DNA from 2 places in the Pseudomonas sp. S2_F03 genome. Region 2 is predicted to be linked to the other one. Evidence: riboswitches for the same ligand, from Rfam matches in the RefSeq annotation. Region 2 holds a riboswitch; the other holds the start of a gene.
The links. Region 2 has a riboswitch for cobalamin ahead of cobW (cobalamin biosynthesis protein CobW). Riboswitches for the same ligand answer to the same signal wherever they lie in the genome.

Region 1 (5,597 bases), 1.0 Mb from region 2:
AGTGTGCCAGTCGAGCAGACGGCCTGGCGTCAGGCTCAGGCCAGTCGGGTTGTTGGGGTTGACCACTACCAGCACGTCAAGGCTGTCGAGAAAGAAGTCGACTTCCTGCTCCAGCACTTCGCGCACGATATAGCCGCAGCGCCGCCAGGCTTCGGCGTGCTCGGCGTAACATGGCGACAGCACCCCGACCTTACCGGCACGGCGCAAACGCGGCAGCAGTTGGATAGCCATTTGCGAACCAGCCACCGGCAGCGCGTGCGCCGCACTGTAATAGTCGCAGGCCGCCTGCTCCAGGCCGTCATCGTTTTCCGGTAAACGGGCCCAGGCGCGCGGCTCGATATCCGGGATCGGAAAAGGCCACGGCGCCAGACCGGTGGACAGGTCGAGCCAATCGGTTTCCGCGATGCCGTATTCGAGCGCCGCCTTGCGCAACCGGCCGCCGTGCTCAAGCATAGAATTCAGCCCCCACGCAGAGAATCAGTAACCACAACCATACCCCGCGCTGGACCAATTGCCAGCCACGGTCAATGGAGTCGGCATCCGCCGGCACACCTTCGCCCAGTTGCGGACGCTGATGCAGTTCACCGTGATAAATCGCCGCTCCGCCCAACTCGACACCCAATGCACCAGCACCCGCCGCCATGACCGGGCCGGCATTCGGGCTGTCCCAGGTAGGGCCTTGCGTGCGCCAGCATTTCAACGCCAGACGGGTTTTACCCAGCAGCGCGTAGGTCAACGCCACCAGACGTGCCGGAATGTAGTTGAGGATGTCGTCGATCTTCGCCGCAGCCCAGCCGAATCGTTCAAAGCGTTCATTGCGATAACCCCACATCGCGTCCAGCGTATTGCTCAAACGGTAGAGCACCACGCCGGGCGCACCGGCCACGGCAAACCAGAACAACGCAGCGAACACCGCATCGCTGCCGTTCTCCAGCACCGATTCGGTGGCCGCGCGGGCGACTTCAGTCTTATCCAGTTCACTGGTCTGGCGGCTGACCAGATACCCGACACGCTTGCGCGCCTCTTCCAGATCATCACTGCGCAATGCCTTGGCCACCGGCTCGACGTGTTCACCGAGGCTGCGCAGACCAAGGGCACAATACAACGCAAGAATCTCGACGACCCAGCCAATATAAGGCGCCCAGGACAATGCCGTCGCCAGCAAGGTCAGCGGCAACACGGCCATCACCCACGCCGTGACGCCATGACTGCGCCAGCCGCGCCCGGCGGAATTGAAACGTTGCTCGATGCGATCGGCAAAACGACCGAACGCCACCAGCGGATGCCAGCGTTTGGGTTCACCCAGCAGCGCGTCCAGCGCAACCGCGGCGACACTCAATAACGCCACACTCATTGACTCACTCCCCAATAATTTTCATACAGCAACTCACTCAGCGGACGCGCTTGCGCCCAACCTTCGAGTACCAGCATCGGCGCCGGATAGAATTCCTTGACCGGCCCCAGGCAAAGAACCGCCAGCGGCTTGGCCCCGGCCGGCAGACCCAGCAGGTCCGCCAGCGCTTGCGGCTCGAACAGCGACACCCAGCCCATGCCCAGACCTTCCGCGCGCGCAGCCAGCCATAAGTTCTGGATGGCGCAGGACAGCGAGGCCATGTCCATTTCCGGCAAGGTGCGACGCCCGAAGATGTGGCGCTCGCGATCGTCCATCAGCGCGGCGACCAGCACTTCGGCACAGTCATTGATGCCTTCGACCTTGAGCTTCATGAATTCGTCGGTGCGCTCGCCGAGGGCTTCGGCAGTGCGCACGCGTTCTTCTTCCACCAGCAACTGGATCTTGTCGCGCAAGTCTCGGTCGCTGATGCGGATGAAACGCCAGGGCTGCATCAGGCCGACACTAGGGGCCTGATGCGCCGCTTCGAGCAGGCGTCGCAGCAGCTCGGGCTCGACCGTGCCGCCGCTGAAGTGACGCATGTCGCGGCGCTCGCCGATGGCGCGATAGACCGCTGCGCGTTCGGCATCGGAAAAAGCGTTGTCGCTCATGGCCGCTTCGCGAGCAAGTCGGCCTCAAGGTCCGGCGCAAACAGCGCGGCAATGGCCGATGGATTGGATGGAAAATAGAAGTGCACGTAAGACGCGGTCATCCGCCCCTCACGATAAACCGCCTCGGCGCCGCGACCGCCGTTCGGACTGAGGCCGCGCGCGATAGGCTCAAGCTCGGTGCTGGTCAGGGAGTGGTGATACGTGTGGCCGCGCAGCGAACCTTCAGGCAGTTCGACCGCTTGCAAAGCCAACGCGGCCAGACGCTTTTGCATCACCGCGTCCCCTTTCAACAAACCGACCAGCTCTGCACGAGTGCCCTCGACATCGGTCAACGAGTCGAGCAAGTACAGCATGCCGCCGCACTCGGCCAACAACGGTTTACCGGCCGCATGGTGCGCACGGATTGCGTTGAGCATCGGGGTGTTCTGTGACAATGCGACATGGTGCAATTCGGGATAACCGCCCGGCAGGTAGAGGCTGTCGGCGTCCGGTAATTGGCGGTCACGGATCGGCGAGAAGAACGAGAGTTCGGCGCCCATGGCTCGCAGCAAATCCAGGCTCGCGCCGTAAGTGAAGGCGAACGCTTCGTCACGGGCTACCGCAATGCGCACGCCCGCGAGCAACGGCTCGGCAACAATCACATCCGGGGCGGCAAACTCCACCGCCGGCGGCAATGCCACTTCACAGCTGCTGGCCAGCGCATCGGCTGCCGCGTCGAGCCGCAGGTCCAAATCATTCAACTCGCTGGCCTGAACCAGCCCCAGATGACGGCTCGGCAACTCGATTCCGGTTTCTCGCGACAACGCGCCATACCAACGCAAGCCTTCGGTCAGGCTGCCTTCAAGCAATTGCGCATGCCGCAGCGTGCCCACGCGGTTGGCCAATACACCGGCAAACGGCAAATCCGCTTGATAGCGCGCCAGCCCTAACGCCAGTGCACCGAAGGTCTGCGCCATGGCAGTGCCGTCGATCACCGCGAGCACCGGCACTCCGAAGTGCCGCGCCAGGTCGGCGCTGGACGGCGTGCCGTCGAACAGCCCCATGACGCCTTCGATCAGGATCAAGTCGGCTTCAGCAGCGGCTTCCCACAGCAGTCGCCGACTTTCCTGCTCGCCGACCATCCACATGTCCAATTGATACACCGGCGCACCGCTGGCGCGTTCGAGGATCATCGGGTCAAGAAAGTCCGGGCCACATTTGAACACGCGCACCTTGCGCCCCTGATTGCGATGCAAACGGGCCAGCGCGGCAGTGACGGTGGTCTTGCCCTGACCGGAAGCCGGGGCGGCAATCAGTACCGCCGGGCAACAACGTGGCTGATTCACAGCTCGACGCCTTTTTGCGCTTTGATCCCGGCCTGGAACGCGTGCTTGATCACGCCCATTTCGGTGACGGTGTCGGCCAGTTCGATCATTTCCGGCTTGGCGCCGCGACCGGTGACCACTACGTGTTGCATCGGAGGACGAGCTTGCAAGTCGCTGAGCACTTGATCGAGATCGAGATAACCGTGCTTGAGCGCGATGTTCAGCTCATCCAGCACCACCAGGCCAATGGACGGATCGCTGAGCAATTCGCGGGACACCGCCCAGGCCGCTTCGGCGGCAGCAATGTCACGCTGGCGGTCCTGGGTTTCCCAGGTAAAGCCTTCGCCCATGACATGGAAACGCACTTGCTCCGGGAAGCGGCGGAAGAACAGTTCTTCGCCGGTGCTGTTGCGCCCCTTGATGAATTGCACCACGCCGCACTGCATACCGTGCCCCATCGACCGGGCGAGCATGCCGAATGCCGAACTGCTCTTGCCTTTGCCATTGCCGGTCAGCACCAGCAACAAGCCGCACTCGTTGGGGGAATTGGCAATGCGTTCGTCGATCACGGCTTTTTTGCGCTGCATGCGCGCCAAATGGCGTTCGTCACGATCAGGGGGGGTATCGGTCATGGGGGAGCTCTCCGTTGAGGCTGGATAACGGCGGGCGGGCACAAGAATAGACGGCAAGAAGCCTGGCATCGCCCACCGTGATGCCGCTGGATGAATCAGGCCGGTCTCCGGGCTCATGAGCGGCGTGATGCCGGACTGCGCGCCTTCCCATGTCGACAATAGACACAGTGGCTCAAGGCGCAGTTTTCACTCATTTACCGTTGCGGGGGCAGCGCCGGGATCGTGACGTTTCGTCGTTTTACGATAGTCACTCACCGGCTTCCCTGTTTCACTCTGTCGGCCACTGCCACAGAGCACCTGAAACAAGCCGCGAAGGTTAGAGGGTTGGGGGTGGAGCGTCAAATGAAGACAAAGCTGCGGCGAGCGATATACTGCCGCCGATCAATTTACTGACGCCAATCTTGCACCACACTGTCAGCAGTGATATCAAAGCGCCACAAAACCCAACAACACAATTACAAGGGTGAGCAACATGCAAGGCATGATCATCAGCAATCCGAAGCTGGAATTCCTGCGGCCGGTGCTGGAGCGCTGGTTTGACTGTATCGACCGCTACAACACGGTGCGCGGTGATAACGACTCGCCATATTGGCACGATGAAAAAGCCAACCTCGGCCTGCTCTCCGCAGCAGCCTGGATGGCGGAAATGGTCACGCTGCCAAACACGTCGACGCGCAAACAGAACGAAGAAGGCGAGCGCAACGCCCGCGCCGATCTGTTTATCGCAACCGCCGAAGAGCGCGCCTACCTTCAGGCCACTCAACGCTGGCCCAAGGTCAACAGCCTGAACCTGACGCAGGCACTGCAGGACATCACCAGCGATGCCAAACGAATCAGCTACGCCAGCGACCTGAAACTTGGTTGCCTGTTCGTTGCCCCGCAAAAAGCCCAGCAAAGCGCCACCCCTGAAGAACTTCAGGACATGGTCGACGATCTGCAAAAAGAACACTGCTGTGCCGTCGCCTGGTATTTCCCCTACGCCTATCGCAAGTTGCGCAACGAAGCCGGCAACTATCACCCAGGCGTTGCCGTGTTGTTCAAGGAAGCCCGCGGCTAATCGACGGAACCATCGCACGCTGAAGCTTCTCTATGATTAAGTCAGAGCAATCATAGGGAAGACCAGCATGCGCAAGTCCCCGCTCGCTATCGTCATAGTGCTCGCCGGAGGGCTTGCCGCCTGTGGTGAGACCTCCATACTGCAAGTCTCCGACGGCACCGGCCCGTCACCCAAGCTGCCTGAACCCAACAAAACCCTGATCCCGACGGTGAATATCGCCCCGGCGATCGGCTGGCCGAAGGGCGCGAAACCTACTGCCGCTGCCGGCACTCAAGTGGCCGCCTTCGCCGAAGACCTCGATCACCCGCGCTGGCTCTACGTGCTACCCAACGGCGACGTGCTGGTAGCCGAAACCAGCGCGCCACCCAAACCCGATGACGGCAAAGGCATTCGTGGCTGGGTCATGGGCAAAGCCATGGGCCGTGCCGGCGCCAAAGTACCGAGCCCGAACCGCATCACCCTGCTGCGTGACAAGGACCACGACGGCATCGCCGAAACCCGCACGGTGTTCCTGGAAAACCTCAACTCACCCTTCGGCATGACGCTGGTCGGCAATGACCTGTACGTGGCCGACACCGACCGATTGCTGCGCTTTCACTACGA
Region 2 (5,597 bases):
CTGCCAGCCGTCTTCCGGCTCCCAGGCTTCGGCGTCGTGGGTATGAGCGGCCATGGCGCCGTCGGCGTGTTCATGGGGTTGAACCACTGCCGGCTCGGCTTTTTCGTAGGTTTCGGCCTGAAGGATCAGCGGTGCCACCCAGAAACTTTGCAGCAGGGTCAGCAACAGGGCGGCCAGCAACCCGGTGAAACCTGCGGTTTGCGCAATACGCTTGATCATTTGGGCAGGTCTCAATGGCACGGGAACGCAGAGCTGTGACGGGTATCGTGCGCGGCGTTGTGCACCGCTTCTATGTGCGAGAAACCGGCGAAATAGACAAGGCACGCGCCCAGGATCGACGCACACACGGCGGCGGTCAGGCGTTGGGTCAGGGTTGTGGTGGTGCTGGCGGTGCTGCTGGAGCCGGTGCTGGTGATGATCGACATGGCGCGCTTCCCTCTGGTCTGTCAGCGGGTGAATAGAGCGCATGGAAAACCCCTGCGATTCGGGCTCGCAGACGTTCAAACAGCGCCCGCCCACCGCGGGTTTGTTGTTCCGTGACCGTAAGGGTCACTGTGTGTTGCGGGCCGGTCTCCGGGCTCACGAGGGGCGTTGGCTTTCGCCGTGGCCTGCAAACATCACCTTCCCATGCCGAACTGCTGGCACAGTGGATTTGATGCTTCGCTCGCTTACCGTTGCGGGGGCAGCACCGGACTGACATGGCTTTGAGTAAAGCACATGATTCACCGGTTTCCCGTTTCACCCTGTGAAGGGCACCCGTAACAAGGCGTGTAGGAGAGCATGGGCGGGGGTTGGCCGTCAATTGGCAAGGGTTCTCAACACGAAAACCGAGGCGCTCCATTCGCGAGCAAGCCCGCTCCCACATTGGAACGTGGTCGAATGTGGGAGCGGGCTTGCTCGCGAAGGGCGCGCCGCCAATGTCATGTGAACATTGACCCGCCCCAGCGCGATGCGTAGCCTTGCGCTTTCGAGGTTCTTCGGCGTTTGTCGAAGCTAAGAAGGGAACGCGGTCAATGCCGCGGCTGCCCCCGCAACTGTGAACGGTTCAGTTTCTGCCATGCCACTGCATGCGCCAGCCATGGCGCGAGCGGGAAGGCGCAGCAACCGCCAGTCAATCGACTGGCCAGCCGTCAGCCAGGAGACCTGCCTCGACACAGATTCTCACTTTCAACCGGGCGGGGTGATCCGGTGGCGAACTCTTCAGGCATGCGCGTGCGCGCTGCCGGTCGTCGTCCCGTATGCCCGCCACCAAAGCCAAAGGGCATCCGATGAAAACACTGGCCAAACTCCCCGTCACCATCGTTACCGGTTTCCTCGGCTCGGGCAAAACCACGCTGCTGCGGCACATGCTCGACAACGCTCAGGGCCGTCGCATCGCGGTGATCGTCAACGAGTTTGGCGAGCTGGGTATTGACGGCGATATCCTCAAGCAATGCTCCATCGGCTGCACCGAAGAAGAAGCCAACGGTCGCGTTTATGAGTTGGCCAACGGCTGCCTGTGCTGCACGGTTCAGGAAGAATTCTTCCCGGTGATGCGCGAACTGGTTGCCCGTCGCGGCGACCTCGATCACATCCTCATCGAAACCTCGGGCCTGGCCCTGCCAAAACCGTTGGTTCAAGCCTTCCAATGGCCGGAAATCCGCAGTGCCTGCACCGTCGACGCGGTCATTACCGTCGTCGACAGCCCGGCCGTGGCCGCCGGCACCTTTGCCGCGTTCCCGGATCAGGTCGACGCCCAGCGTAAACTCGACCCGAACCTGGACCATGAATCGCCGCTGCACGAGCTGTTCGCCGACCAATTGGCCAGCGCCGACCTGGTGATCCTCAACAAGGCCGACCTGATCAGCCCTGAAGACCTGGCCCGCGTGCGCCTTGAAGTCGCTGAAGAATTGCCGCCGGCGGTCAAAGTCATCGAAGCCAGCAGCGGTCGCCTACCGCTGGACGTGCTGATCGGCCTCGGTGCCGGCTCCGAAGAGCACATTGACAGCCGTCACAGCCATCACGACCACCACCACGACGGTGATGACCATGACGACCACGATCACGATGCGTTTGACTCGATCTCCCTCGAACTGCCGCAAGCCGACGAAAGCCTGCTGCTGGATGCGCTGACCCAACTGGTGGTCAAGCACGGCATCCTGCGTGTGAAAGGCTTCGCCGCGATCCCCAACAAACCGATGCGTTTGCTGATTCAGGGCGTGGGCACGCGTTTCGACAAGCACTTTGACCGTCAGTGGGGCGCCGATGAGGCGCGGACCACGCGCTTGGTGTTGATCGGTCAAGACCTGGACGCCGCGCAACTCGAAGCGCAATTGCGCGCCGCGCTCAGCGTTTAAGCCATGCACCTGCTCAGGACCCAGCCCGGCGGTTTCGTGTCGGACGACAACATCGCCGACCTTGGACAAACCCCCGCCGAGCTGGTGATCCTGTGCAGCGGCGATTCCAGCCTGGCGCTGCTCGCAGAAGCCGCGCAGCAATTGCCCGACGACTACCCCAGCGTGCGCCTGGCCAACCCGATGCAGGTGCAAAACCATGCCTCGGTCGACCTGTATGTCGACGAAGTGCTGCGGCACGCCAAGGTGATTCTGATTTCGCTGCACGGCGGCATCGCCTATTGGCGTTACGGCATCGAGCGGCTGGTGGAGCTTTCCCAGCGGGGCGTGCAACTGATTCTGGTGCCGGGTGATGATCGCCCGGACCCGGAACTCAGCGACCTGAGCACCGTGGCGGCCGGCGATCGCGACCGGCTCTGGCAGTTTTTGCGTCAGGGCGGCATGGGCAATGCCCTGGATTTTTTCCGCTGCCTGGCCACTCAATGGCTTGGCCGCGATTACGCCTGGGCCGAGCCACAAACCCTGCCGCGCACGGCGATTTACCATCCGAAAAAAGCCCCGCAGCCCTGAAAGACTGGCAAGCCGATTGGCACGCCGATCAACCGGTGGCGGCGGTGTTGTTTTACCGCTCGCATTTGCAGGCGGCCAATACCGGTTTTATCGATGTTTTCTGCCAGCGTTTGCAGGCGGCGGGGTTAAATCCCTTGCCGATTGCCGTGGCCAGTTTGAAAGAGCCCGGCTGCCTGACGGTGGTCGAGGATTGGCTGGATGAAGTCGAGGCGGGGGTGATTTTGAACACCACCGGTTTCGCCCAATCCAGCCCCGAAGCGCCGCACCTGCGCCCGTTTCGCCGCAACATCCCGGTGATTCAGGCGATTTGCGCTCAGGACAACGAGCCAGGATGGCGCGCCAGTGAGCAGGGCCTCGGTCCGCGTGACCTGGCGATGCACATCGCATTGCCGGAACTGGACGGCCGCATCATCAGTCGCCCGATCAGCTTCAAGGACTTGGCGTGGCGCAGCGAGCGCAGTCAGTCGGACGTCGTTTGCTATCGTCCTCAACCCGAACGCATGGATTTCGTCGCCGAACTGGCGCGGCGCTGGATCGATCTGGCGCGGCTGGCGAACAGCGAAAAACGTATCGCGTTGATCCTCGCCAACTACCCGACTCGCGACGGCCGCATCGGCAATGGCGTCGGCCTCGATACCCCGGCCGCCGCGTTGAATATCTTGCGTGCGCTGCAGGTCGAGGGTTATCCGCTGTCGGCCGAGTTACCGGACAGCGGAACGGCGTTGATCCAGCAATTACTCGGCGGGGTCAGCAACGACCTCGATACCCTGGATCAGCGTCCCTGTCATCAAAGCCTCGCGCTGGACGAATACCGGCAGATGTTCGACGCCTTGCCCGAGGCCAACCGCCAAGCCGTGCTGGAACGCTGGGGCACGCCCGAAAGCGATCCGATGTGCCGTGGCGGACGAATGATGATCGCCGGCCTGCGCTTCGGCCTGACCTTCGTCGGCGTTCAGCCGGCGCGTGGTTATCAGGTGGACCCGAGCGCGGTGTATCACGACCCGGACCTGGTGCCGCCGCACGGTTATCTGGCGTTCTACTTCTGGCTGCGCAACACCTACGGCGCCCACGGCGTGATTCACGTCGGCAAGCACGGCAACCTCGAATGGTTGCCGGGCAAAGGTGTCGGACTCTCGGAAAACTGCTGGCCGGACGCATTGCTCGGGCCGCTGCCGAACATTTATCCGTTTATCGTCAATGACCCGGGCGAGGGCGCGCAGGCCAAGCGCCGCACTCAAGCGGTGATCATCGATCACCTGATGCCGCCGCTGACCCGCGCTGAAACTTACGGGCCATTGCGCAATCTCGAATTACTGGCCGACGAGTATTACGAAGCGCAACTGCTCGATCCGCGTCGTGCTCGGGAATTGCAGCGCGACATCCTGCAACTGGTGCGCGACACCCACATTGACCGTGAACTGCAACTGGACGAAAAACTCGACAGCGATGCCGACGCGGCGATCTGGTTGCCGCGTCTGGACACCTATCTGTGCGATTTGAAGGAATCGCAGATTCGCGATGGCCTGCACATCTTTGGCGAGTCACCGACCGGGCGCTTGCGCATCGACACCTTGCTGGCCTTGCTGCGGATTCCCCGTGGCGATGGTCGTGGTGCGCAATCCAGTTTGCTGCGAGCGTTGGCGAAGGCGTTCGAGCTGGGATTCGATCCTCTGGATTGTGCGTTGGCCGAGCCGTGGACCGGGCCTCGTCCAATTGAACTGCAACTGATGAACGATGAACTCTGGCGTACGGCGGGCGATACCCGTGAACGACTGGAATTGTTCGCCGCACAACTCATCTCGCAAACATTGAGCACCGAGCGCGGACTCTGTGGGAGCGAGCTTGCTCGCGATGCGGTTGAACATTCAACATTGATGTCGATTGACCCACCGCTATCGCGAGCAAGCTCGCTCCCACAGGTTCCGCGCTGGGCAGAAGTGCAAGCCATCCTCGACAGCCTGCGCGAAGTCGTCGCACCACGCCTTGACGCCTGCGGCCCAGCCGAAATGCGCGGTCTGCTCGACGCCCTGAAGGGCCGCTTCGTTCCCGCCGGCCCCAGCGGCGCACCCAGCCGCGGCCGTCTGGACGTGCTGCCTACCGGGCGCAACTTCTATTCGGTGGACGTGCGCAACCTGCCGACCACCACCGCGTGGCGCATCGGTTTCCAGTCGGCCAACCTGATCCTTGAACGACATCTGCAAGACCACGGCGATCATCTGCGCCAACTCGGTTTGTCCGTGTGGGGCACCGCGACCATGCGCACTGGCGGCGACGACATTGCCCAAGCCATGGCGCTGATGGGCGTGCGTCCGGTCTGGGCGACCGGCAGTCAGCGGGTCGACGATTTCGAGATTCTGCCGCTGAGCTTGCTCGACCGCCCGCGTGTGGACGTTACCTTGCGCGTCTCCGGTTTTTTCCGCGATGCCTTTGCCAACCTGATCCGCTTGTTCGACGCCGCGGTGCAAGCGGTCGCCGCGCTGGATGAGCCCGACGACCTGAACCCGTTGGCGGCCAAAGTGCGTGCCGAACGTGAAGCGTTGATGCAATCGGGGCTGGATGAAGACGCTGCGAATCGTCAGGCCGGTTGGCGAATTTTCGGGGCCAAACCGGGTGCGTATGGTGCCGGCGTGCAGGGCGCCATCGACGGGCGTCTGTGGCAAAGCCGCGAAGATCTGGCCGAGGTATACCTGAACT

Region 1: another riboswitch for cobalamin. It lies ahead of cobO (cob(I)yrinic acid a,c-diamide adenosyltransferase); the one in region 2 lies ahead of cobW (cobalamin biosynthesis protein CobW).

What each region holds. Positions count from the first base shown of each region.
Region 1 covers NZ_CP162759.1:4,825,600-4,831,196, reverse strand. Annotated here, with positions in the region: gene cobD (threonine-phosphate decarboxylase CobD) at 1-453, opposite strand, end outside; gene cbiB (adenosylcobinamide-phosphate synthase CbiB) at 446-1,354, opposite strand; gene bluB (5,6-dimethylbenzimidazole synthase) at 1,351-2,001, opposite strand; gene AB4N76_RS22570 (cobyrinate a,c-diamide synthase) at 1,998-3,326, opposite strand; gene cobO (cob(I)yrinic acid a,c-diamide adenosyltransferase) at 3,323-3,937, opposite strand; cobalamin riboswitch at 4,019-4,253, opposite strand; gene AB4N76_RS22560 (hypothetical protein) at 4,410-4,994, shown strand; gene AB4N76_RS22555 (PQQ-dependent sugar dehydrogenase) at 5,062-5,597, shown strand, end outside.
Region 2 covers NZ_CP162759.1:5,863,751-5,869,347, forward strand. Annotated here, with positions in the region: gene AB4N76_RS27610 (CbtA family protein) at 1-219, opposite strand, end outside; gene AB4N76_RS27615 (CbtB domain-containing protein) at 231-425, opposite strand; cobalamin riboswitch at 548-775, opposite strand; cobalamin riboswitch at 954-1,165, shown strand; gene cobW (cobalamin biosynthesis protein CobW) at 1,269-2,336, shown strand; gene AB4N76_RS27625 (hypothetical protein) at 2,340-2,903, shown strand; gene cobN (cobaltochelatase subunit CobN) at 2,816-5,597, shown strand, end outside.